DNA from 3 places in the Streptomyces sp. NPDC051976 genome. Region 2 is predicted to be linked to each of the others. Evidence: riboswitches for the same ligand, from Rfam matches in the RefSeq annotation. Region 2 holds a riboswitch; each other region holds the start of a gene.
The links. A riboswitch is a leader RNA that binds a small molecule or an ion and turns the genes downstream of it on or off. The one in region 2 is predicted to bind S-adenosylmethionine.
Positions count from the first base shown of each region.

Region 1: linked by a shared signal. The riboswitch ahead of AB0M29_RS18285 (putative leader peptide) and the one ahead of AB0M29_RS32960 (aminotransferase class V-fold PLP-dependent enzyme) in region 2 are both predicted to bind S-adenosylmethionine.
Region 3: linked by a shared signal. The riboswitch ahead of thrC (threonine synthase) and the one ahead of AB0M29_RS32960 (aminotransferase class V-fold PLP-dependent enzyme) in region 2 are both predicted to bind S-adenosylmethionine.

Region 1 is NZ_JBFAXL010000016.1:27,828-35,721, forward strand. Features, by position in the region: gene AB0M29_RS18260 (TauD/TfdA family dioxygenase) at 1-321, shown strand, start outside; gene AB0M29_RS18265 (Rrf2 family transcriptional regulator) at 392-850, opposite strand; gene AB0M29_RS18270 (acyl-CoA dehydrogenase family protein) at 912-2,144, opposite strand; gene AB0M29_RS18275 (winged helix-turn-helix domain-containing protein) at 2,159-2,725, opposite strand; gene AB0M29_RS18280 (glutathione S-transferase C-terminal domain-containing protein) at 3,071-3,847, opposite strand; gene AB0M29_RS18285 (putative leader peptide) at 3,958-4,023, opposite strand; SAM riboswitch class IV at 4,060-4,204, opposite strand; gene AB0M29_RS18290 (DUF1707 and FHA domain-containing protein) at 4,388-4,975, shown strand; gene AB0M29_RS18295 (bifunctional o-acetylhomoserine/o-acetylserine sulfhydrylase) at 5,328-6,689, shown strand; gene AB0M29_RS18300 (homoserine O-acetyltransferase) at 6,686-7,837, shown strand; gene AB0M29_RS18305 (AAA family ATPase) at 7,856-7,894, opposite strand, start outside.
Region 2 is NZ_JBFAXL010000045.1:13,886-21,779, forward strand. Features, by position in the region: gene AB0M29_RS32950 (cytochrome bc complex cytochrome b subunit) at 1-491, shown strand, start outside; gene trpD (anthranilate phosphoribosyltransferase) at 692-1,756, shown strand; SAM riboswitch class IV at 1,840-1,956, shown strand; gene AB0M29_RS32960 (aminotransferase class V-fold PLP-dependent enzyme) at 2,163-3,533, shown strand; gene AB0M29_RS32965 (Lrp/AsnC ligand binding domain-containing protein) at 3,561-3,842, opposite strand; gene AB0M29_RS32970 (rhomboid family intramembrane serine protease) at 3,839-4,618, opposite strand; gene AB0M29_RS32975 (hypothetical protein) at 4,778-5,038, shown strand; gene AB0M29_RS32980 (NYN domain-containing protein) at 5,250-6,587, shown strand; gene AB0M29_RS32985 (NlpC/P60 family protein) at 6,860-7,885, shown strand.
Region 3 is NZ_JBFAXL010000049.1:12,349-20,242, forward strand. Features, by position in the region: gene AB0M29_RS34290 (helix-turn-helix domain-containing protein) at 1-214, opposite strand, end outside; gene AB0M29_RS34295 (aldo/keto reductase family oxidoreductase) at 363-1,235, shown strand; gene AB0M29_RS34300 (trehalose-6-phosphate synthase) at 1,247-2,668, opposite strand; gene AB0M29_RS34305 (glucosyl-3-phosphoglycerate synthase) at 2,968-3,933, opposite strand; SAM riboswitch class I at 4,096-4,225, shown strand; gene thrC (threonine synthase) at 4,243-5,523, shown strand; gene AB0M29_RS34315 (ubiquitin-like small modifier protein 1) at 5,520-5,795, shown strand; gene AB0M29_RS34320 (cold-shock protein) at 6,328-6,531, shown strand; gene groL (chaperonin GroEL) at 6,899-7,894, shown strand, end outside.

The DNA of each region.
Region 1 (7,894 bases), on a different contig from region 2:
TTCGTCAACCCGGGCTTCACCAGCCACATCGTCGATGTCACCACGAGTGAGAGCAAGCGCCTCCTGGACCTGCTCTATGCCGAGATCACCCGTCCCGAGTACACGGTGCGCTTCCGCTGGGAGCCCGGGCACGTGGCTTTCTGGGACAACCGGGCCACCGCGCACCTCGCCCCGCGCGACCTCGAACACCTGGACGTCGAGCGGCGGCTGCACCGGGTCACCCTGATCGGCGAGACTCCGGTGGGCCCTGACGGCCGCGAGTCCGAGCTGGTCTCCGGGCGCCCCTTCACCGCCGATCACCGGGTCGCCGTCGCCTCCTGAGGTCACGGGACGCACCGGTCGGCGCCGTGCGGGAGCACTCCCGCGCGGCGCCGACCGCGCCGCAGGCGTGTCAGGGATTGACCCAGGCGCCCGGGGCGTGGATCAACGCGGAGACGTCGGCGGGCAGTTGGGCGGAGGCGACCTCGGCGAGGGAGACGCCTTCGAGGATCTCGCGCACGTGGGAGCGCAGCGCGATCCACAGGGGGAGCAGTGACTCGGCGGGGCCGGTGTAGGACAGCTCCGGCGGGCGGACTCCTCGTACCGAGACCAGCGGTCCGTCCACGGTGCGGATCACGTCGGCGACGGTGATGTCCCCGGCGGGCCTGGCCAGCCGGTAGCCACCGTTGGCGCCGCGCTGGCTCAGGACGAGACCGCCACGGCGCAGATCGTTCAGGATGCTCTCCAGGAACTTGTGCGGGATGTCCTGGGCATCGGCGATGGCCTCGGCCTTCAGCGGCCCGTCGTCGTGTGCCGCGGCGAGCTGCAGCGCGGCTCGTACCGCGTAGTCCGCCCTGGCTGAGATCCGCATGTGCGCATTATTCCCTAGTGCGTCGGTCGGGTGTTTCGCTGCCCGGCGGCTGTCCACGCTCTCAGAACGGCAGGACGAACGGCGGGTGCGCGTCGTTGAGGAAGTAGTCCCCGACCTCGCGCAGCCGGTGGGCGACGGGCTGGTGCAGTGCGTGGGTGCGGGCGTTGCGCCAGAAGCGGTCGAATCCCAGCCTGGACGACGCCGAGCGGACGCCGATGACATCGAGGGCGCGGGTGGTGGACTCGTGCGCGGCCCTGGAAGCGGCCGATTCGGCCATGGCCACCAGGGCCGAGGTCTGCGCGTACTCGTCGTACGTGACGTCCTCGCCGCGTGCCAGTGCCCCGTGAACGGCCTCCAGCGCCTGCTCGTTCAGTGCGGAGGCGGAGCGGGCGAGGATGGTGAGTTCTCCGTAGGCGCTCAGCAGCTCCGGGTCCTGGGAGGAGTCGGCGCGCCAGGCCGAGCGGCCCGCCCTGCTGTACTCACGGGCTTCGGCGAGGACTCCCTCGGCGATGCCGAGCAGGAGCTGGACGGAGAGCAGACGCCCGAGCGGCGACGTGAGCGCGGTACGGGGCGACAGGACGCCCTCGTCCGCGGACAGGGAGCCGAGCACGTCATCGGCGACGACGGGTACGGCGTCGAACTCCACGCTGCCGCCTGCCGCGAGCCGCTGGCCGAAGGTGCCGGCGTCGTCGTCGACGCGCACCCTGGGGTCGGCGGTGTCGACGACGACGGCGAAGGGCTCGCCGGTGTCGGCCCGTTGGGCCCGTACGAGGAGACGGTCGGCGACGAGGGCCCCGGTGGTGAAGCTCTGCCGACCGTCGAGCACATGGCCGCGGGCCGACCTGGCCAGTGTCAGCGGCAGTTCCTGGTCGGCGACACCACCGCCCCAACACCAGTCCGCCGCCGCGGACTTCCGCTCGATCCGGGCGGCGAGAGCGGGCACCGTGAGGAACCGCGCGCCGGACGACAGGAAGTAGTGACAGCCGAGCAGTTGCCCGATCGCGCCGTCGGCGGCGGCGATCTCCCGTACGACGGCGTAGGCCGTGGGCCAGTCCCCGCCGCCGCCACCGAGCTCAGCCGGTACGAGGAGCCTCAGCAGCCCCGCCTCCCGCAGCCGGGACACCTCGTCGACCGGGGCCTTGCCCGCCTGGTCCCTGGCCACCGCGTCCGTGGCCAGGTCGTCCGCCGTGTCGCGGGCCACCCGCAGCCAGTGCGCCCGGCCGGGACCGGCGGTCCGGTCGGAGGCGGGGTCGGAAGCCGGGACGGGTACGGACAGCGCCGTGGCAACGCCCATGGCGTGGGAACTCCTCAAGGTCGGCGGCGGGCATCGGGGTTGGGGCTCTCCTGCTGGTCGGGCACGTACTTGTAGCCCACCCGCCGTATGGTGACGATGCGGTGTCGGTACGACCCGAGCTTGCGGCGCAGCCGCGCCACGTGGACATCCACCGTGCGGCCGTCGCCGATGTGGTCGTAGCCCCAGATGTCGGCGATCAACTGCTCGCGTGAGTGCACGTGGTGGGGATGCCGTACGAGGTGGGCGAGCAGTTCGAACTCCAGGTAGGTGAGGTCGAGTTCGCGTCCGTCGACCTCGGCGACATGCCGCGCGGGATCGATGCGTACGCCATTGCCTCCGGCCTGTGGCGCGGGCGGGGTGTCCGCGTAGCCGACCGGTCGGATCCTTCGCCGCGGCACCTCCGCGGCGAAGAACTGCGCGGGGTCGGTGCCCTCGGGGACGAGCACGAGGTAGCCGATGAGGGGCGTGGTGCCGGGTTCCTCGGGGCCGCTGCGCGGGGCGTCGTCCAGGAGGCGGAGATGCCGCACGTCGGGCAGGAGTGCGTGCGGGACAGTGGTCTGAGCAGGGATTGCCGTGGTCATGGCGGTCGTCCTTCGCAGGTACGTCGGGCCATCAGGCGCGGTGGGACCGGCCGCCTGATCACCTGGGATGAGTCAGAAGCAGCGGAGTGACACGCGCGGGAAGTGAGTCGCGTGCCCTAGGCGCGACAGCAGGCGGCGCTGACGACGTGACCAAAGTCGACATGCCGACGACGTACGAGTCGTTGCTTGAAGGGCATGTGCATCATCCTGCGCACCCGAACGGCACCCCGTCAATGCTTTCCTAGTAAATCGATAGGAAATAAGGTGGCGGGGCGCCGTTCGGAGGCGTGCGGGGCGTCTCGTGGGCGAGCTGGACGGGTGTCCGCGTTCGCGGCCTCCAGGCTCTCAGGCCGCGTCGGCCCTGGTCCGGAAGGCGGGATGGTGGTCGCCCAAGCGGCGTACGTAGTCCCGGAGCCGGTGGTGCGAACCGAGGGCGCCGGCCGGGCCGAGATGGACGAGCGCCACCCACAGGTCCACGTCCGCGGCCGTCAGCTCATCGCCCAGCGCATACGGCTGCCCGGCGAGCCGGTTCTCCAGCAGGTCCAGCGCCGCCGCGCGCCCGGGGCCCTCGGCGTCCCGGGTGACCTCTCGGTCCAGCAGGTCACGCAGCGCGTCCACGTCCGCGGCGCGGGCCGGCGGGCGGAGCGCCGCGGGGCAGACCCCGTCGTCGCCGAACCGCAGGCCCGCCAGGTCGCGGAGGATGTCGCAGACCTGGTTGCTGACGACGCGTCCGGTCCACCGGTCGCACAGCGCGGGCGCGGTCAGCGGACCGTCGTAGTGGTACGCCGTGGCCTCGTACGCCCGGCGCAGTGCCGCGAACGCCTCGGGTGTCCCGGCGGGTCGCGGGGCCAGGACCGTGGTGGTGAGCGAGTCGTTCAGGCCGAGCAGGTCCACGCTGATGGACACGCGCAGCGAGCTCGGGCAGTTCTCCGTCAGGAACAACTGGTAGCGGTGCGGCGCCGGGTAGAAGCCGCCCGCCAGACCGACGCCGATACGGTTGTGGAAGCGGTGGGGGAGGGCGGACGGTGCGATCGCCGCGGGGCGATGGCCCGAGGTCGGCGAAATCTTGGTACAGGCGCTGGAGTTGTCTGTGCTGGAACAGTGCGCATGGCTGTCGGACATGACTCTCCCTTGGGGCGCGAGGAAGCCACTGCCGCCTTGTGGGCACCAGCGGCCGATGGGATGCGACTACGCTTCTGGCGCGGGTCCGGATCGTACGGACCGGTAGCGGATCAGTAAGCGCTGGAGACGCGCTGAAGATCGATGTGAAGGCGCCGCGTGAAGCCGTTCCAGGGCATTCCCACCAGTCCCACCTCCGGAGCTCGCGACACGCGAGACCACGCTTGCCCCGCCGCACCGGCAGGACCCGGTCGTCACCCGGGGCACCCCATCGCGGTGGAAGGGTTGCCTGTCAGCGGGCCGGGGCCGATGACCACAAGGGCGGGCGAACCCGCGCCGTGGGCGCTGACAATCGTGACCGTCCCCGTCAGTTTCGGCGCGGCCCGTGCGGCCGTCAAGAAGTTCGCGCACGCGGTCTCACCTGGTGGTCACGCGGGGAGATCACGCGTCGAGATCACCGTTGGACCGGCCTTCCGCGGTGAGGCGCATCGAAGCGGCCCGGTGTCGTGGACAGCCGTCTCCGCCCGGTGGACAATCTCCCTCGTGAGCCAGTATCAGGGTGAGGTTCCGCTCGCGCGGGCGTCCGACGCGGATCGCGACCACGTCCTGGAACTGCTGCGTACGGCAGCGGTTGAGGGACGGCTGTCGCACGAGACCTTCCTCTTCCGCATGGAGCGCGTGCTCGTCGCACGCGACCTGGCCCAACTGCGTTCCACGATCGCGGACCTGCCCGGGGCCGGGGCCGAGGCCGCTCCGCCGCCTGCCGCCCCGGCGTCCCCCGGCGGGTTGCGACGCTTCCTGCGCCGGGCGTCCGCCGCACCGACCCACCTCGCCCTCCGCATCCGCCGCCGCCACCGGATCCGCCACCTGCCCGTCCTCGCGCTGCCGCCGGCCGGCACACGCTCCCTGGTCATCGGACGCGCCTCCAGCAGCCATCTGCGGCTGTCCCACGAATCCGTCTCCCGCTCGCACGCCGTCCTCACCGCCGCCGTCGACGGCTGGTCCCTGTGCGACCTGAGTTCGCTGAACGGCACACGCGTGAACGGCCGGCGGCTGACCGGCCAGACGCCCGTCCGCCCCGGCGACTGGGTCACCTTCGGCAGGATGCACTTCCGGCTCGCCGCACCGTGACGGGGCGTCAAGGAGCTTGACGTAAGGGGTGGATGAAGCTCCGTGCTGCTCCGCTACACGGCACGGGCCCGCCGAAGGTGGTGGTGCGCGGCGCGCGGCTGTGGTTTCCTGGCCGCATGACGACCGTTCTCGTGACCCGCCGCCACGTGGACTACGTGCGTGTCACCAGCACGGGTTGTTGTTCCGTCGAGAGCTGACGCCCCGCTCCGGCCCCTGATCGTCCTTCCCCCGCGCGCCGCCGCATCGCGGCCGTGCGCTGCCTGCTTCGCCGTATCCCCGCATACCCCCGCATACCCCCGCTTGCCCCCGCACCCGGCGCACCCTCCTGCGCGCCGCCGTACCAGGGAGACCCATGAGCCAGCCCATCGACTCCGTCACCGCAGGTCATACGCCGGAGGAAGGCCCCGCCGGGCCGGACACCTCGGCGTGGTCGTTCGAGACCAAGCAGATCCATGCCGGTGCCGCGCCGGACCCGACCACCGGGGCGCGGGCGGTGCCGATCTACCAGACCACGTCGTTCGTGTTCCGCGACACCCAGCACGCCGCCGACCTGTTCTCGCTCGCCGAGCCGGGGAACATCTACACCCGTATCCACAACCCCACCCAGGACGTGTTCGAGCAGCGCGTCGCCGCGCTGGAGGGCGGCGTGGCGGCGGTGGCGCTCTCCTCGGGCCAGGCCGCGGAGACGCTGGCGCTGCTGACCCTGGCGTCCGCCGGCGACCACATCGTCTCCAGCACCTCCCTGTACGGGGGCACCTTCAACCTCTTCCGGCACACCCTGCCCAAGTTCGGCATCGAGGTCTCGTTCGTCGACGACCCGGACGACCTCGACGCCTGGCGGGCGGCGATCCGCCCGAACACCAAGGCGCTGTTCGCCGAGACCCTCGGCAATCCGCGCGGCAACGTCCTGGACGTCCGGGCCGTCGCCGACGTCGCCCATGAGGCGGGCGTGCCGCTGATCGTGGACAACACGGTGCCCACCCCTTATCTGCTGCGGCCGTTCGAGCACGGCGCCGACATCGTCGTCCACTCGGCGACCAAGTTCATCGGGGGCCACGGCACGACCATCGGTGGTGTCGTGGTCGACGGCGGCACGTTCGACTTCGGGCAACACGCCGACCGCTTCCCGGACTTCAACGAGCCCGACCCGAGCTACCACGGACTGCGCTACTGGCCCGCCCTCGGTCCCGGCGCCTTCGCGATCAAGCTCCGCGTCCAACTGCTGCGCGATCTCGGCCCCGCCATCGCCCCGCACTCGGCGTTCCTGCTGCTGCAGGGTGTCGAGACCCTCAGCCTGCGCATCGAGCGGCACTCGGCGAACGCCCAGGCGCTCGCCGAGTGGCTGGAGCAGCGCGACGAGGTCGCCGCCGTCCACTACCCGGGGCTGCCGTCCAACCGGTGGTACGAGGCCGGGCAGCGCTATCTGCCGCGCGGCGCCGGCGCCGTACTGGCCTTTGAACTGCGGGACGGGGTGGAGGCGGGCAAGCGCTTCGTGGACGCCGTGGAACTCTTCAGCCACCTCGCCAACATCGGCGACGTGCGCAGCCTCATCATCCATCCCGCGTCCACCACCCACAGCCAGCTGGACGAGGCGCAGTTGGCGGCCACCGGCACCTCCCCGGGCCTGGTGCGGCTGTCGGTCGGCATCGAGAACCTCGCCGACCTCAAGGCGGACCTGGAGGCGGGCTTCCGCGCGGCCAAGGGCGCGTCCTGAGCGCCGTACCCGCCACCGGCGTCCCTCTCCCGCCGGCCTCCGGGGCCTGGCGGGAGGGGGACGCTCCCGGCCGCCGTCAGTGGTACGTACGGGACAAGGTGCTGCCTTTGGAAGCGGGCGGGGAACTTCCCGGTGTGCGGCTGGCGTACGAGACCTGGGGGCGGCTCAACGCCGCACGCTCCAACGCGGTCCTGGTGCTGCACGCGCTCACCGGGGACAGCCACGCCGCCGGTACGGCCGGCCCGGGCCACCCGACACCCGGGTGGTGGGACGGCCTGATCGGGCCGGGCCGGGCCCTGGACACCGACCGCTGGTTCGTCGTGGCCCCCAACGTACTCGGCGGCTGCCAGGGCAGCACCGGCCCCTCCTCGCTTCGGCCGGACGGACGGCGCTGGGGCGGCAGCTTCCCGCAGCTGACGCAGCGCGACCAGGTCACCGCCGAGGCCGGGTTGGCGGACGCGCTCGGCATCGACCGCTGGGCCCTGGTGGCCGGCGGCTCCATGGGCGGCATGCGCGCCCTGGAGTGGGCCGTGTCGTACCCGGACCGCACCGACGCGCTGTTCCTGCTGGCCTCCACGGCCGCCGCCAGCGCCGAGCAGATCGCCTGGGCCACCATCCAACTGCACGCCATCCGCTCCGACCCGCACTGGAACGGCGGCGACTACCACGACGCCGCCCCCGCCCACGGTCCCCACACCGGCCTCGGCCTCGCCCGCCGACTCGCCCACGTCACCTACCGCAGCGAACCCGAACTCCACACCCGCTTCGGCCGCGCCCCCCAACCCGGCGAACACCCCTGGCACGGTGGCCGCTACCAGGTCGAGTCCTACCTCGACCACCACGCCACCAAGCTCGTCCACCGCTTCGACGCGGGCACCTACGTGACACTGACCGACGCCATGAACAGCCACGACATCGCCCGCACCCGCGGCGGCACCCGCCCCGCCCTCCGCCGCGTCACCGCCCGCACCCTGATCGCCGGAGTCGACTCCGACCGCCTCTACCCCCTCTCCCAGCAAGCCGAACTCGCGGCAGGCATCCCCGCCGCGGACCACGTACGCGTGATCCACTCCCCGCACGGCCACGACGGCTTCCTCCTCGAGACGCAGCAGGTCGCAGCGCTGATAGGGGAACTCCTCGGCCGGTGACCTCATGCGGGCCGCAGGTCAAGGCGCGGTGACGCTGTCGTTCGGCTCGAGGAGGTA
Region 2 (7,894 bases):
CCGGCTTCGGTGTCGCCTGGCTGACGATGTACTTCGTGCTGCTGATCGGTGGCGGCAACGACCTGTGGGCCACGCACTTCCATCTGTCGATCAACGTGATCACCTGGTTCGTCCGCATCGGCTTCTTCACGCTGCCGGTCGCGTCGTTCTACGTGACCAAGCGGATCTGCCTGGGCCTGCAGCTCCGGGACCGCGAGAAGGTGCTGCACGGTCGCGAGACCGGCATCATCAAGCGGCTGCCGCACGGCGAGTTCATCGAGGTGCACGAGCCGCTCTCGCAGGAGCAGCGCCACATCCTCACCGCGCACGTCCAGCCGACCCCGCTGGAGATCGGCCCCGAGGTCGACGAGAACGGTGTCGAGCGCAAGGCCAACCCGGTCGAGAAGCTCCGGGCGAAGCTGTCGCGTGGGTTCTACGGGGAGAGCAGCCAGATCCCCAAGCCCACCGTCGAGGAGTACGAGGAGATCACCAGCGGGCACGGGCACCACTAGCCGTACGGTGCACCACCGCTGAGCAGTGCTGAGCAACGCCACCTTCCGGGCCGGTCCCGGTGTCCCTTCGGGGGCGCCGGGGCCGGCCCGGAGGCGTTGCGGGACAGGGGCGTCCGCAGTGCGGGCAGCGGCCGCCGCACGGTCGGCCCGCCGCTAGGCTGAGCGCGCGGAACCCTTCCCGACCACCAGGAGCGTGGACCATGAGCGTTGTGACCCCGGCAGGCGGCAACAGCCCGGCGGCCCCCTCCTGGCCCGACGTCCTCAGCACCCTGCTGGCCGGACGGGACCTCACCGCGGCGCAGACCGGGTGGGCGATGGACACGATCATGCGCGGTGAGGCCACCGACGTGCAGATCGCCGGGTTCGCGGTCGCGCTGCGGGCCAAGGGGGAGACCGTCGAGGAGGTCTCCGGGATGGTGCGGGCGATGTACGCGCACGCCAACACCATCGAGGTGCCGGGCAAGACGGTGGACATCGTCGGCACCGGCGGCGACCGGGCCAAGACCGTGAACATCTCCACGATGTCGGCCATCGTGGTGGCGGGCACCGGCGCCAAGGTCGTCAAGCACGGCAACCGGGCCGCGTCCTCGGCCAGCGGCGCCTCCGACGTACTCGAACACCTGGGGGTCAACCTCCAGCTCACCCCGCAGCGGGTCGTCGAGGTCGCGGAGGAGGCCGGGATCACCTTCTGCTTCGCGGTGAAGTTCCACCCGGCGCTGCGCCATGTGGCGACCGCGCGCGCCGAGCTGGGGGTCGCGACGACCTTCAACTTCCTCGGCCCGCTGACCAATCCGGCCCGGGTGCGGGCGCAGGCGACCGGTGTCGCCGATCTTCGGATGGCGCCGATCCTGGCCGGGGTGCTGGCCGAACGCGGCTCCTCCGCCCTGGTGTTCCGTGGCGACGACGGTCTGGACGAGCTGACCACCACCGCCACCTCCCAGGTGTGGGTGGTGCGTGACGGCAAGGTCGAGCAGACTCCCTTCGACCCGCGCGACGTCGGTCTCGGCCTGGTGCCCGTGGAGGCCCTGCGCGGCGCCGACGCGGCCTACAACGCGCAGGTCGCCCGGCGGGTGCTCGCGGGCGAGACCGGGCCGGTACGCGACGCGGTGCTGCTGAACTCGGCGGCCGCGCTCGTGGCGCTGTCGCCGACCAGCGGCTCGCTGGAGGAGCAGATCTCCGCCGGGCTGGTCCGGGCGGCCGAGTCGATCGACTCGGGCCGGGCCGCCGCCGCGCTGGAGCGGTGGGCCGCGGCGAGCAACGCGTAGCAGGACGTACGCACGCACAAGTCGCCGTCCACTCCATGGACGGCGACTTGTGCGTGCGCCGCCCTGTGGCAGAATGCTGAGCAGGTCACGAGTGACAGCGCAAAGGCCCCGGCTCGCTGTCCGGCAACCCTCCGTCCGAGGCGGGGTGCCCCGGGTGATGACCAGGCCGTGAGCAGCGAGGCTCTCGGCAAGCCGGACTTGGGGAGTTCTCTCATGCGTAAGCGAATGCGATAGGGCCTGTCGGCCCGGTTCCGCCGTACCGCCATCACGTCGACGCAGGGCTCTGCCGCGCGTCCGACGCATCCGTTCGACGAAATCCGTCCCGCTCCGCCCCGCGTGCATCCGCCGGTGTGTCCTCCGGCCGCGGGCGTGCGGTGATGTCGCCTGCCTTTTACGGGAGTTCGCCATGACTGTGTCCTTCGCTGCCACCGACCGAGAGATTTGTACCCCGCTGCCCGTTCTGGGGCATGACGTCCGCGTGCCGCTGGTGACCGGCGGCGAGGTGACGTACGCCGCGCTCGACTACGCGGCCAGCGCCCCGGCGCTGCAGCGGGTCTGGGACGACGTGGCGGCGTACGCCCCGTACTACGGCAGCGTGCACCGCGGCGCCGGGTACCTGTCGCAGCTCTCCACCGACCTGTTCGAGCAGAGCCGGGAGACCGTGGCCGCGTTCCTCGGCTGCCGGGCGGACGACCAGGTGGTCTTCACCCGGTCGACCACCGACTCGCTCAACCTGCTGGCCGCCGTGCTGCCCGCCGGCACCCGGGTCTTCGTCTTCGAGACCGAGCACCACGCCTCGCTGCTGCCCTGGGAGCGCGCCGAGGGCGCCGAGGTCACCTACCTGGCGGCGCCGCGCACCCCCGAGCAGGCGGTCGCCGCGCTCGACGTGGCGCTGCACGCCGCGCCCAAGGGCCCCAAGCTGGTCTGCGTCACCGGTGCCTCGAACGTCACCGGCGAGCTGTGGCCGGTACGGGAGCTGGCCGCCGCCGCGCACCGGCACGGCGCCCGGATCGTGCTCGACGCCGCGCAGCTCGCCCCGCACCACCCGGTGGACGTCGCCGCGCTCGACGTCGACTGGGTCGCCTTCTCCGGCCACAAGCTGTACGCCCCCTTCGGCTCCGGAGTGCTGGCCGGGCGGGCCGACTGGCTGCGCGAGGCGGAGCCGTACCTCGCCGGGGGCGGCGCGAGCCGCAAGGTCGCCCGCCGGGCCGACGGCGGGGTCGACGTCGAGTGGCACACCACCGCCGCCCGGCACGAGGCGGGCTCGCCCAACGTGATCGGCGTCTACGCGGTCGCCGCCGCGTGCAAGGCGCTCACCGAGGCCGGGTTCGACCGGCTCGTCAGCCGCGAGCAGCAGCTGCTGGCCCGGCTGCGGGAGGGCCTCGCGGAGGTCCCCGAGGTGCGGGTGCTCTCGCTCTTCGGCGAGGACGCGCCGCGGGTGGGCGTGCTGTCCTTCGTCGTCCAGGGCTGGAACAGCTCGCACTTCGCCGCGGCGCTCTCCGCGGAGTACGGCATCGGGGTCCGCGACGGCCTCTTCTGCGCCCACCCCCTGGTCCGCACCCTCCTCGGGGGCGAGCCGGACGCGCCGGGCGAGTGCGGGGCGCCCGAGGCGGTGCCCGGCGAGCGCTCCCTGAACGCCATCCGGGTCAGCTTCGGCGCCGGGACGCCCGACGAGCACATCGAGCGCTTCGTGCGCGCCGTGCGGGAGCTCGTCCGCGACGGCGCCCGCTGGAAGTACCGCACCGAGGACGGCCGCTGCGTCCCCGACCGCGGCTGACGCCGGCCCGCGGGCGGGCCGGCGGCGCTACGAGTCGAGGCCGATGGCGAAGGCGGCTTCCAGGTCGTGCTGCGAGTAGGTGCGGAAGGCGACATGGGTGTCGGTGACCTGGACGCCGGGGATCTTGCTGATCCGGCCCGGGATGATGTCCGCGAGGTCGTCGTGCCGGGCCACCCGCACCAGCGCCACGAGGTCGTACGTCCCGGTCACCGAGTAGACCTCGCTGACGTTCTCCAGCGCGGCGATCGACTCGGCGATCTCGGGGATGCGGTCGACTGACGTCTTGATGAGCACGATCGCGGTGATCACGGCTGGATGTCTCCTTGGGTCGACCCGAATACGAGCCCTACCTTACGACGCGGCCGGTAGCACACCCAGGCGCAGAGGAACCCGAAGGCGAAGCCGACCACATGGGCGAGGTAGGCGACGCCGGGACCGTTGCGCGCGGTCTGCGCGGCCAGCCACTGCAGCACGAACCAGAAGCCGAGCACCACCCAGGCGGGGAAGCGCAGTGGGATGAAGAAGAGGAACGGGAACAGGCTGGTGACGCGGGCCCGGGGATAGAGGTAGAGGTACGCGCCCAGCGCCCCGGAGATCGCCCCGGAGGCGCCCACCAGGGTCTGCGCCGACTCGCTGTTGGCCAGCGCGAAACCGTAGGTCGCCAGATACCCCGCGACCAGGTAGAAGACGGCGAAGCGGACCCTGCCCATGCGGTTCTCCACGTTGTCGCCGAAGACGTAGAGGAAGAGCATGTTGCCGATCAGGTGCAGCCAGCTCCCGTGCAGGAACATCCCGGTGAGCACGGAGACGAACGGCACCTTGGTGAAGGCGTCCGGCACCGGGCACCCGGAGGGCAGCCCGAGCCGGTCGGGCGGGAGCTGCCCGTGGAACAACTCGTACGGGATGACGCCCCAGTGGTTGAAGTAGCCCGACTGCGCGCACTGCAGCCGCTCGCCGGTCCCGTACGAGGTGTTGAAGCCGGAGAGCGGGCCGAGCAGGAAGACCACGGTGCACACGGCGATCAGCCCGTATGTCACGACCGGTGGACGGCGGACGGGGTTCTTGTCGTACACCGGGATGACCATGGACCGATGATGACGGACCGGGCGTAACGGTCATAGGCCGCCTCGCCGCAGCGCGCCGTACCTCCGAGGCCGTAGGGTGACCCGGGACGTTTCGCCCTCCGCCGGCCATCGGCTGGGGGAACCCCCGTCACGTATGCCCGAGGAAGAGGTGCAGACCCGATGCCGGTTCCCCTGCCGACCGACACCACGCGCTGGCGCTGCACGCTGTGCGGCAATCTCACCCGCTTCGACGTGACCCGCTCGACGCGGGTCGTGGAGTACGTCCACCTCGATCTCGCGGGCGCGCCGTCGATCGAGGAGACCGAGGTGCTCAGCGAGACGGTCGAGTCGGTGCGCTGCCGCTGGTGCAACGCGCTGGACCAGATCGAGCTGGTCGACCGGCCCGGCGCCGACGCGGAGAACGGCACCGCGCAGGGTTGACCGCCCGTACGGGGACAATGGACACAAGAGGCGGCGGCCGGAGGATCGAAGGGGGCCGGGGAGGCGCCGTGTAACCGGACGGGAGTGACTGGTGGACGGTATCGGCGGCGTTCCGCGGGCCGAGGCGAGCGGGGCCGAGGCGGGTGCCGCCGCGCCGGGCGAAGGCGCGCCGGACGACGGCGTTCCTGACGACCGTGTCGCGGGCGACGGCGTGCCCGGGCCCGGCGGTGAGCCCGCGCTCGACCGGCCGCTGCCCGAGGGGGTACGCCACCGGGTGGTCGCCATCGCCGCCGACGCGTTCGGCAGCTTCACCTACCCGGAACTGCCGGTCAGCTTGCGCCCGTACGCCCGCTTCACCCCCTCCAGACGTGTGAAGTACGCGGCGACCGCACTGGCCGCCGCCCTCGAAGGGGACGCGGCGTTCCGGCAGAAGGTCGCGGGCCGGCTGCGCGAGGCGCAGCCCGAGCTGACCGGGGCGCTCGACGGCGGCACCCCGCCGCCCGCCGCCGACCCGCTGGACGTGGCCGCGGCCGCCTATCTGCTGCGCCCCGCGGGCTGGGCCAAGCTGGTCGCCACCGCCGGCGAGGAGGCCCAGCGGGCGCACGACGAGCGGGCCGACGAGGAGACCCTGCGCGAGCTCGCCCGGCTGCGCGAGGAGGTCGACGGGCTGCACTCCCAGCTCCGCGCCGAGGCGCAGCGCGCCCGCGCCGAACTGGACGCGGTCCGCAAGGAGGGCGACTCGCTGCACCGCAAGCTGCGCAGCGCCCTGAGCGACGTCAAGCGCGCCGAGGCGGCGCAGCGCAAGATCCAGGCCGAACTGGACGAGACCCGCACCGCCGCCGCCCACGACAAGACCGCCGCCGAGAGCGAGGCGCGGCGGCTGCGCACCCGGCTCACCGAGGCGGAGGCGGCCGTGGAGTCCGGCCGCAGGGCCGCCCGCGAGGGACGCAGTATCGAGGACGTACGGCTGCGGCTGCTGCTGGACACCGTGCTGGACGCGGCCTCCGGGCTGCGCCGCGAACTGGCCCTGCCGCCACGGGACACCATGGGTGTGCGCCCGGCCGACACCGTGGACGCGGTGGCGCCCGGGGCGTTCAGCCCGCGCGACATCGCCACCCGGGCGCTCTCCGACACCGACCCGGCGCTGCTCGACCAGTTGCTCGCGCTGCCGCAGGCGCATCTGGTGGTGGACGGCTACAACGTCACCAAGACCGGCTATCCGGCGATGCCGTTGGAGAAGCAGCGGCTGCGGCTGCTCGGCGGCCTGGCCGCGCTGGCCGCGCAGAGCGGTGCCGAGGTCACCTGTGTCTTCGACGGCGCCGATCTGGACATGCCGGTGCTGCTTGCGCCGCCGCGCGGGGTGCGGGTGCTGTTCAGCAAGGCCGGTGAGACCGCTGACGAGTTGATCCGCCGTCTGGTGCGGGCCGAACCGCCGGGGCGGCAGATCGTGGTGGTCTCCGCGGACCGCGAGGTGGCCGACGGCGTCGCCAAGGCGGGCGCCCGCCCGGTCGCCTCCGTACTCCTGCTCAAACGCCTCGCAAGGGTCTGAATCCCCCCTGAACGTACGCTTTCCGTCCGCATGGGTGTTCACTAATGCACCAGCGCCAACTCAGCGTGAGCGCACCTCACCACGCGTACGAGGGTCGTAAAAAAATTGCGAAGCGGTCGAGATTTTGCCTACAAGGATTTGAACCGATCACAGGAAGGTCACTAAGGTCGGGCGTCGAACCTCCGCGCAGTCGATCATCCAATCCGGATGGCGCTCGGGGACCGCCCACCAGTCAACCGGTAGGCGGCTGAAGGAAGAAGGAGCTCGCCTCCGTGGCGTCCCACCGTCGTCCCAAGCCGGCAAGCCGCACGCGCGTCTCCGTGCTGACCGCGACCGCCGCAGCAGCGGTCGCTCTCTCGTCCCAGGCCGCGCACGCCGCCCCCGCCACGTCCGTCAAGGACGCCAAGGCGAAGGTCGACGCGCTGTACACGCAGGCCGAGCAGGCCACCGAGAAGTACGACGGGGCCAACGAGAAGCTCCAGACCCTCCAGAAGGAGGCGGGCAGCCTCCAGGACCAGGTCGCCCGGCAGCAGGCCCACCTGAACCAACTCCGGGACGGCCTCGGCGCGATCGCCGCCTCCCAGTACCGCACCGGCGGAATCGACCCGTCGCTGCAGCTCTTCCTGTCGTCCAACCCGGACAACTACCTGGACCAGGCGACCACGCTGGACCAGCTCAGCTCGCTCCAGACCGACGCGCTCAGCCAACTCCAGGACGCCAAGCGGACCCTGGACCAGCAGCGCGCCGAGGCCACCACCAAGCTGGCCGAACTGCAGAGCACCCGCACCGAGCTGGCCAACCGCAAGGCGGAGGCGAAGAACAAGCTCGCCCAGGCCCGGCAGATCCTCAACTCGCTGACCGACCAGCAGCGCGCCGACATCGCCGCCGCCGACGCCCGGGCGAACCGCTCGAACGTCCGCGTCGACCTCGGCAACTCCAAGGCCGCCACCGCGCGCGCCGCGGCCGCCTTCGCCGAGGCGCAGAAGGAACTGGGCAAGCCGTACGTCTACGGCGCCACCGGCCCCAGCTCCTTCGACTGCTCCGGCCTCACCTCCTGGGCCTACAGCCACGCCGGGGTCTCCATACCCCGCACCTCGCAGGAGCAGGCCAACGCGGGCACCCGCATCTACTCGCTGTCCCAGCTCGGCGTCGGCGACCTGGTCATCATGTACGGCGACTACCACCACGTCGGCCTCTACGCGGGCAACGGCATGGTGCTGCACGCGCCGAAGCCGGGCGCGGTGGTGCGCTACGAGGCCCTCAGCGACATGCCCTTCGAGTTCGGCGTGCGCATCTGACCCGGAGTA
Region 3 (7,894 bases), on a different contig from region 2:
CGACCAGCAGCCGGGCGAGCTCGGAGTAGCGCATCGCCCGCGGGGTGGGCGACGCCCCGGACTGCTCGGGCGTATCACCGCCCAGTGCGCACAGGATCAGGACGACCCACTTGTCCGAGATCCGGTCCAGGAGCTGACGGCTGGGGCACACCGCCAGGAACGCGTTGTACTCCGCCTTGGCCTGCGCCTGCTGGGCCGCCTTCGTCGTCGCCACCGCTCTCACCTTTCACCCTCCGGGGGAGTTACGCACTTCAGGGTACCTACTTCCCCATGGGAAGCAGCTCTCCCACACTGGTGCGAGGGGGCCGGAGACACCGCCCCCACCGCCCCACCGCCCCTGGCGAGAAGCGAAAGGCACCACGATGACCACCCCCTCCGCACCCCTGCCCGGCGGAACCTGGACGTTCGGCGACACGACCGTCACCCGGTTCGGCTACGGCGCGATGCAGCTCGCCGGGCCGTGGGTCATGGGGCCGCCCGCCGATCACGACGGCGCCGTGGCGGTGCTGCGCGAGGCGGTCGCCCTCGGGATCACCCACATCGACACCAGCGACGCCTACGGACCGCGCGTCACGAACGAGCTGATCCGCGAGGCGCTGCACCCTTACCCGGAACCGCTGCTCATCGCCACCAAGGTGGGCGCGACCCGCGACGCACAGGGCGGCTGGCCCACCGCCCGGCGCCCCGAGGAGCTGCGCGAGCAGGTCCACGCGAACCTCGAATCCCTCGGCATCGAGGCCCTCGACCTGGTCAACATGCGCATGGGCGACGCCCTGGGCACGCAGCCCGGCTCGCTCGCCGAAGCGTTCGGGACGCTCGCCGACCTCCAGCGCGAGGGCCTGATCCGCCACCTCGGCGTCAGCAACGTCACCGTGGAGCAGGTCGCCGAGGCACGCGGCATCGCCCCGATCGTGTGCGTGCAGAACCATTACAACCTCGCGCACCGCGAGGACGACGACATGGTGGACCACCTCGCCGCCGACGGCATCGCGTACGTGCCGTACTTCCCGCTGGGAGGCTTCACGCCGCTCCAGTCCGAGGCCCTTTCGCAGGTCGCGAACCGGCTGGAGGCGGCGCCGATGGCGGTCGCGCTGGCCTGGCTCACGCGGCGCTCGCCCAACATCCTGCTCATCCCCGGCACCTCGTCCACCGCGCACCTGCGCGAGAACATCGCGGGCGCCGGGCTCGCCCTTACGGACGAGGACATGGCCGCGCTGGACAAGATCGGCCGCTGAGCCCGTACCGGCTAGTCGTCCAGGGCGTGGAGCTGGTCGAGGAACCAGCGGGCCGGGGGGAGGGCGGTGGCGGCGGCCGCGAGGCGCTTGGTGCGGTCGGCGCGATCGGAGGCGGGGAGGGTGAGGGCGGAGTGGAGGGCGGCGGCGGTCGCGCGGATGTCGTAGGGGTTGACGACGAAGGCGTCGTCGCCCAGCTCGGCGAAGGCGCCCGCCTCGCGGGACAGGACCAGGGCCACGCCGCGGTCGGAGACGACCGGCACCTCCTTGGCGACCAGGTTCATACCGTCCCGGATCGGGTTCACCAGCGCCACGTCCGCCAGGCGGTACGCGGCCAGCGAGCGGGCGAAGTCGTCGTCGACCTTCAGCAGCACCGGCTGCCAGTCGGCGGTGCCGTAGTCCGCGTTGATCGCCTCGGCCACCCGGCCGACCTCCGCGGTGTACTCGCGGTAGACCGCCAGATCCTGGCGCGAGGGGTACGCGAAGGCGACATGCACCACGCGCCCGCGCCATTCCGGGTGCTCGTCCAGGAGCTGCCGGTACGCGAGCAGGCCGCGCACGATGTTCTTGGACAGCTCGGTGCGGTCGACCCGGACGATCAGCTTCCGCTCGGCGCCGGTCTCGGCCCGCAGCGTGGCGATCCGGTCCGCCACGTCGGAGCGGTGCGCGCGCTCGCGCAGGAAGTCCGGGTCGGCGCCCAGGCCGTGCACGCCCAGCCGTGTCGTACGGCCGCGGTAGGTGACCGCGTGCCCGTCCTCCGACAGCTCGGCGCCGAGCACCGCGACACAGCACGCGGCGAAGGCGTCGGCCCAGCGGCGGGTGAGGAACGCGGCGCGGTCCGCGCCGAGGATGCCCTCCAGCACCTGCGCGGCGACGTCGTCGGGCAGCATCCGGTAGTAGTCCGGCGGCGCCCACGGGGTGTGCGTGAAGTGGCCGATCCGCAGGTCGGGGCGGCGCTCGCGGAGCAGCGCCGGGACCAGGGACAGGTGGTAGTCCTGCACCAGCACGTGCGCGCCCTCGGCGGCCTCCTCGGCCAGCGCGTCCGCGAAGGCCGTGTTGTACGCCTCGAAGGACGCCCACTGGGCGCGGAAGTCCTCGTCGAAGACGGGTTCCAGCGGGGTCTGGTAGAGCAGGTGGTGCACGAACCACAGCACCGAGTTCGCGATGCCGTTGTACGCCGCCTCGAACACGTCCGGCGCGATCGCGATCATCCGCGAGCCGGGCTCGGCCACGCCCTGCCGCACCGCCTCCCGGTCACCGTCGCTCAGGGCCGCGCACACCCACACCGCGCCCGCGTCGTCCCCGATCGCGCTCAGCCCCGACACCAGGCCGCCCCCGCCGCGTCTGCTGCGCAGGGCTCCCGTCTCGTCCACGCTGTACGTCACCGGGCCTCGGTTCGACGCGACCAAAATCCGCGCACCGGCGCTCTTCACCATGCGGCGAGCCTAGCCCCCCGGGCTCCCCCTCAAACGTCCCCGGCCGCGCCGCGTGTGGCGCACGGTGCGCCCGTGACGCGCCCGGCTGCGCCGGAGTGCCCCGATAGGGGCGCGGGGAAGCGCGCTGCGCTGGCGGAGGCCCAGGCACCGGACGTGCCCCGTCAGGGGCGCGGGGAACTGCGCGACCAGCCCATGACCGGGCTGCAGGTCACCACCGGCCCCAATGGGGCAGACGCGTTGTTTTCGGACCACCGGCCGGTGGGGGCGGGCCGCGCAGTTCCCCGCGCCCCTTCGGGGCACTACGCGGCGTGGCGGGCCACGTATTCGTGGATGTCGAGCATGGGGGGACGTTCGTCGGTGTCGACCGGGTGGGTGTGGGGGGCGAAGCCGCGGTCGGTGAGGTGGAACTGGGTGAGGCGGGGACGGACGAGGTGGGCGCGGGAGAGCCGCTGCTGGGCGGTGCGGTAGATGGCGGCAGCCATACGGCCAAGGGCCTGCCCGTCCTGGTGCCGGTGGTGGCGGACGCCCACGTCCACCTGGGCGAGCGCGTCGAGCCCGACCAGCCCGAGGGAGTCGATGAGCATCGCCAGCTCGACCCCGTAGCCCACGGGGAAGGACAGCCGTTCCAGAAGCGTGCGGCGCGCCGCATACTCGCCGCCGAGCGGCTGCACGAAGCCCGCCAGCCGCGGCCAGTGCAGATTCAGCAGCGGCCGGGCGACCAGCTCGGTGACCCGCCCGCCCCCGTGCGGCACGACCGCCCCGTCCGTCTCCAGCGGCCGGTCGTACATCGCCTTGACGAGCTGCAGGCCGGGATCGGTGAGCAGCGGCCCGACGATCCCCGACACGAAGCGCGAGTCGAACTCGCGCAGATCCGCGTCGATGAAACAGATGATCTCGCCGCTGGTCACCAGCAGTGACCGCCAGAGCACCTCACCCTTGCCCGGCACGGCCGGCAGCCGCGGCAGGATCTCGTCCCGCCGCACCACCCGGGCCCCGGCGTCCGCCGCCACCCCCGCCGTACGGTCGAGGGAGCCGGAGTCGACCACGATCAGCTCGTCGACGAGCGGCACCTCGGCGGTCATGAGGTCGCGGCGGATGGCGGTGACGATCTCGCCGACCGTCTCCTCCTCGTCCAGCGCGGGCAGCACGACGCTGACGGTGCCCTGCGCCCCCGCCGCCCGCTTGGCCGCGAGCAGCGCGTCCAGCGGCCGGTCGGCCGCGGTCCAGGACCGCTCGGCCAGCCACCGTTCCACCTCGTCCAGCACGTGCGGGTCTCCCTCTCGGCCTGGTGTTGTATCCATCTCGCGGTTCGGACGACTATCTCAACTGTCACGCTCGTCGGTTACAGTCTTGAACAACGCGTAAGAGCCCGGCATGCCGGGGTCGCCACGCGCACAAACGCCCGGATGCGTCATCCGGTGCCATACCGCTCATCCAGAGGGGCAGAGGGAACGGCCCGTTGAAGCCCCGGCAACCCTCCCGCCGACCGCGAGGTCACACGGTGGGGAAGGTGCCAATTCCGTCTTGTGGCGATGTCCGTCACAAGGAAGATGAGGAGAAAGGGCCTCGCCATCATGGCTGTGCAGACCGTCGCCGCCGACACCACCACCCCCTTCGGACCCGCCGCGGCGCTCTCGTGCCGCGAGTGCGGCACCCGCTTCCCGCTGAGCCCGATCTTCGCGTGCCAGGAGTGTTTCGGCCCGCTCGAAGTCGCCTACGACCTGCCGCTCGGTGACCCGGAGTCGCTGCGCAAGCGGATCGAGGCCGGGCCCACCAACATCTGGCGGTACGCGCCGCTGCTGCCGGTGCCCGCCGACGTCGCCGACAAGCCCAATCTGAACCCCGGATGGACCAAGCTCGTCAAGGCCGACAACCTGGCCCGTGAGCTGGGCATCACCGGTGGCCTGCACATCAAGGACGACTCCGGCAACCCGACGCACTCCTTCAAGGACCGCGTGGTGGCCATCGCACTGGAGGCCGCCCGCACCTTCGGCCTCACCACCTTGTCCTGCTCCTCCACCGGCAACCTGGCCGGCGCGGTCGGCGCCGCCGCCGCCCGCGCGGGCTTCCGCTCCTGCGTGTTCATCCCGCACGACCTGGAGGCGGGCAAGGTCGTCATGGCCGCGGTCTACGGCGGCGAGCTGGTCGGCATCGAGGGCTCGTACGACGACGTGAACCGCTTCTGCTCCGAGCTGATCGGCGACCCGATCGGCGAGGGCTGGGGCTTTGTGAACGTGAACCTGCGCCCGTACTACGGCGAGGGGTCCAAGACGCTGGCGTACGAGATCTGCGAGCAGCTCGGCTGGCGGCTGCCGGACAACCTGGTCGTCCCGATCGCCTCCGGCTCCCAGCTCACCAAGATCGACAAGGGCCTGCAGGAGCTGATCAAGCTCGGCCTGGTCGAGGACAAGCCGTACAAGATCTACGGGGCCCAGGCCGAGGGCTGCTCGCCGGTGTCGGTGGCGTACAAGGCCGGTCACGACGTCGTACGCCCGGTGAAGCCGGACACGATCGCCAAGTCGCTGGCGATCGGCAACCCCGCCGACGGGCCGTACGTGCTGGACATCGCGCGGCGCACCGGCGGAGCCGTCGAGGACGTGAACGACGAGCAGATCGTGGACGCCATCAAGCTGCTCGCCCGCACCGAGGGCATCTTCGCCGAGACCGCGGGCGGGGTGACGGTGGGCGTGCTGAAGAAGCTCATCGAGACCGGGCAGCTCGACCCGGCCGCCGAGACCGTCGTGCTGAACACCGGCGACGGACTGAAGACCCTGGACGCGGTGGCGCCCACCACCGGGCCGACCGCGACCATCCGCCCCACCCTTGCCGCGTTCCGAGAGGCTGGCCTCGCATGAGTGCTTCTGTTCGTATCCCCACCATTCTCCGTACCTACACCGGCGGCCAGGCGGAGGTTCCGGCCGACGGGGCGACGCTTGCCGAGGTCATCGAGTCGCTGGAGAAGAATCACGCGGGCATTTCCGGGCGGGTTCTCGACGACACCGGAAAACTCCGTCGTTTCGTGAACGTTTATGTCAACGACGACGATGTCCGTTTTTCCGAAGGACTTGACACGGCCGTTCCGGACGGCGCGAGCGTGTCGATCATTCCGGCGGTCGCGGGCGGCTGAGTACGGCCGTTGAAGGAGTCTTCACGGTGCGCTGAAGACGTACGGAAGGCGTACTGAAGGCGTCACGGTTACCGGCAGTCACCAGAACCGAAATGTGCCCCGTTCACCCTTTGCGGTGGATGGGGCACCGGTCTGTCCGGGCTCCGTCGGGGGTCGCAACGGGCCTACGCGGGGCGGTAGTTGAAAACTTGTACAGTTGCCGGGGGCAAGTTGCCACCCCTGTGGTTGGTGCGGCGATTTATCGCCAAATTCACGTGACGAATGTCCTGAAGGTGCTGTATGTCCGGTCCGAGATGCCCCGTCATAAGCACCTTTCCTGTGGTATTTCGGATCGATCACGCCAGGAATTCTCGTCCAATTGACCTGTTGCACTGGGCATCCGTGCAGATACATTCAGCCGCGGTCGACGCGTTCCGGCGCACACCCCCCAGGGGTCTCCTTGCCACCGGTAAGGGGTCCAACGGCGGGTGAGGTCTGACCCGGACCCGCGGAGTGCGGGGCCGCGATAGGGCCAGTAATAGGGGAGTTAGGAATGGCTCAGGGCACCGTCAAGTGGTTCAACGCGGAGAAGGGCTACGGCTTCATCGCGGTCGACGGTGGTGCGGATGTTTTCGTCCACTACAGCGCGATCCAGATGGACGGTTACCGCACCCTCGAAGAAGGCCAGCGAGTCGAGTTCGAGATCTCGCAGGGTCAGAAGGGGCCGCAGGCGGACATGGTCCGGCTGGCCGGCTGACAGCTCCGGCGCGTTCGGCCACCGACGCGACGCACTCACGCCGAAGGGTCCGTACCTCAGCCGAGGTGCGGGCCCTTCGTGCGTCCCGGACGTCCCGGTGCGTCACGCGGCGGGCACGGCGAGTGCCGGGCAGGGGCCTGGAGTTATCCACAGGCGCTTGCACTCGATGGGGTCGAGTGCTAATCATTGGCGTTAGCACTCTACGAGTGAGAGTGACAGAAGGACTGGGTCGGTGAGGCCCGCTCGGCCGTCGGAAAGGAACCGGCGACCAGGCTGGCCGTCCGTCGCGGGCGCCACGCGGTCCGGAGCAATCCACCCCTCCCCCGCTACCGCGGTGCGGGGGGACCCCCAGGGAGGACCACTTCACATGGCAAAGATCATCGCGTTCGACGAGGAGGCTCGGCGCGGCCTTGAGCGCGGGATGAACCAGCTCGCCGACGCCGTCAAGGTCACCCTTGGTCCCAAGGGCCGGAACGTCGTCCTTGAGAAGAAGTGGGGCGCCCCCACGATCACCAACGATGGTGTGTCCATCGCCAAGGAGATCGAGCTGGAGGACCCGTACGAGAAGATCGGCGCCGAGCTGGTCAAGGAAGTCGCGAAGAAGACCGACGACGTCGCCGGTGACGGCACGACGACCGCGACCGTCCTCGCCCAGGCCCTGGTCAAGGAAGGCCTGCGCAACGTAGCGGCCGGCGCCAACCCGATGGCCCTCAAGCGCGGCATCGAGAAGGCCGTCGAGGCCGTCTCCGCCGCCCTGCTGGAGCAGGCCAAGGACGTGGAGACCAAGGAGCAGATCGCTTCGACCGCCTCCATCTCCGCCGCCGACACCCAGATCGGCGAGCTGATCGCCGAGGCCATGGACAAGGTCGGCAAGGAAGGCGTCATCACCGTCGAGGAGTCGCAGACCTTCGGGCTCGAGCTCGAGCTCACCGAGGGCATGCGCTTCGACAAGGGCTTCATCTCCGCCTACTTCGCCACCGACCTGGAGCGGATGGAGGCGTCGCTCGACGACCCGTACATCCTGATCGTCAACTCCAAGGTCTCCTCGGTGAAGGACCTGCTCCCGCTGCTGGAGAAGGTCATGCAGTCCGGCAAGGCGCTGCTGATCATCGCCGAGGACGTCGAGGGCGAGGCGCTGTCGACCCTGGTCGTCAACAAGATCCGCGGCACCTTCAAGTCCGTCGCCGTCAAGGCCCCGGGCTTCGGTGACCGCCGCAAGGCCATGCTCGGCGACATCGCCATCCTCACCGGTGGCACGGTCATCTCCGAGGAGGTCGGCCTCAAGCTGGAGAACGCGGGCCTGGACCTGCTCGGCCGCGCCCGCAAGGTCGTCATCACCAAGGACGAGACCACCATCGTCGAC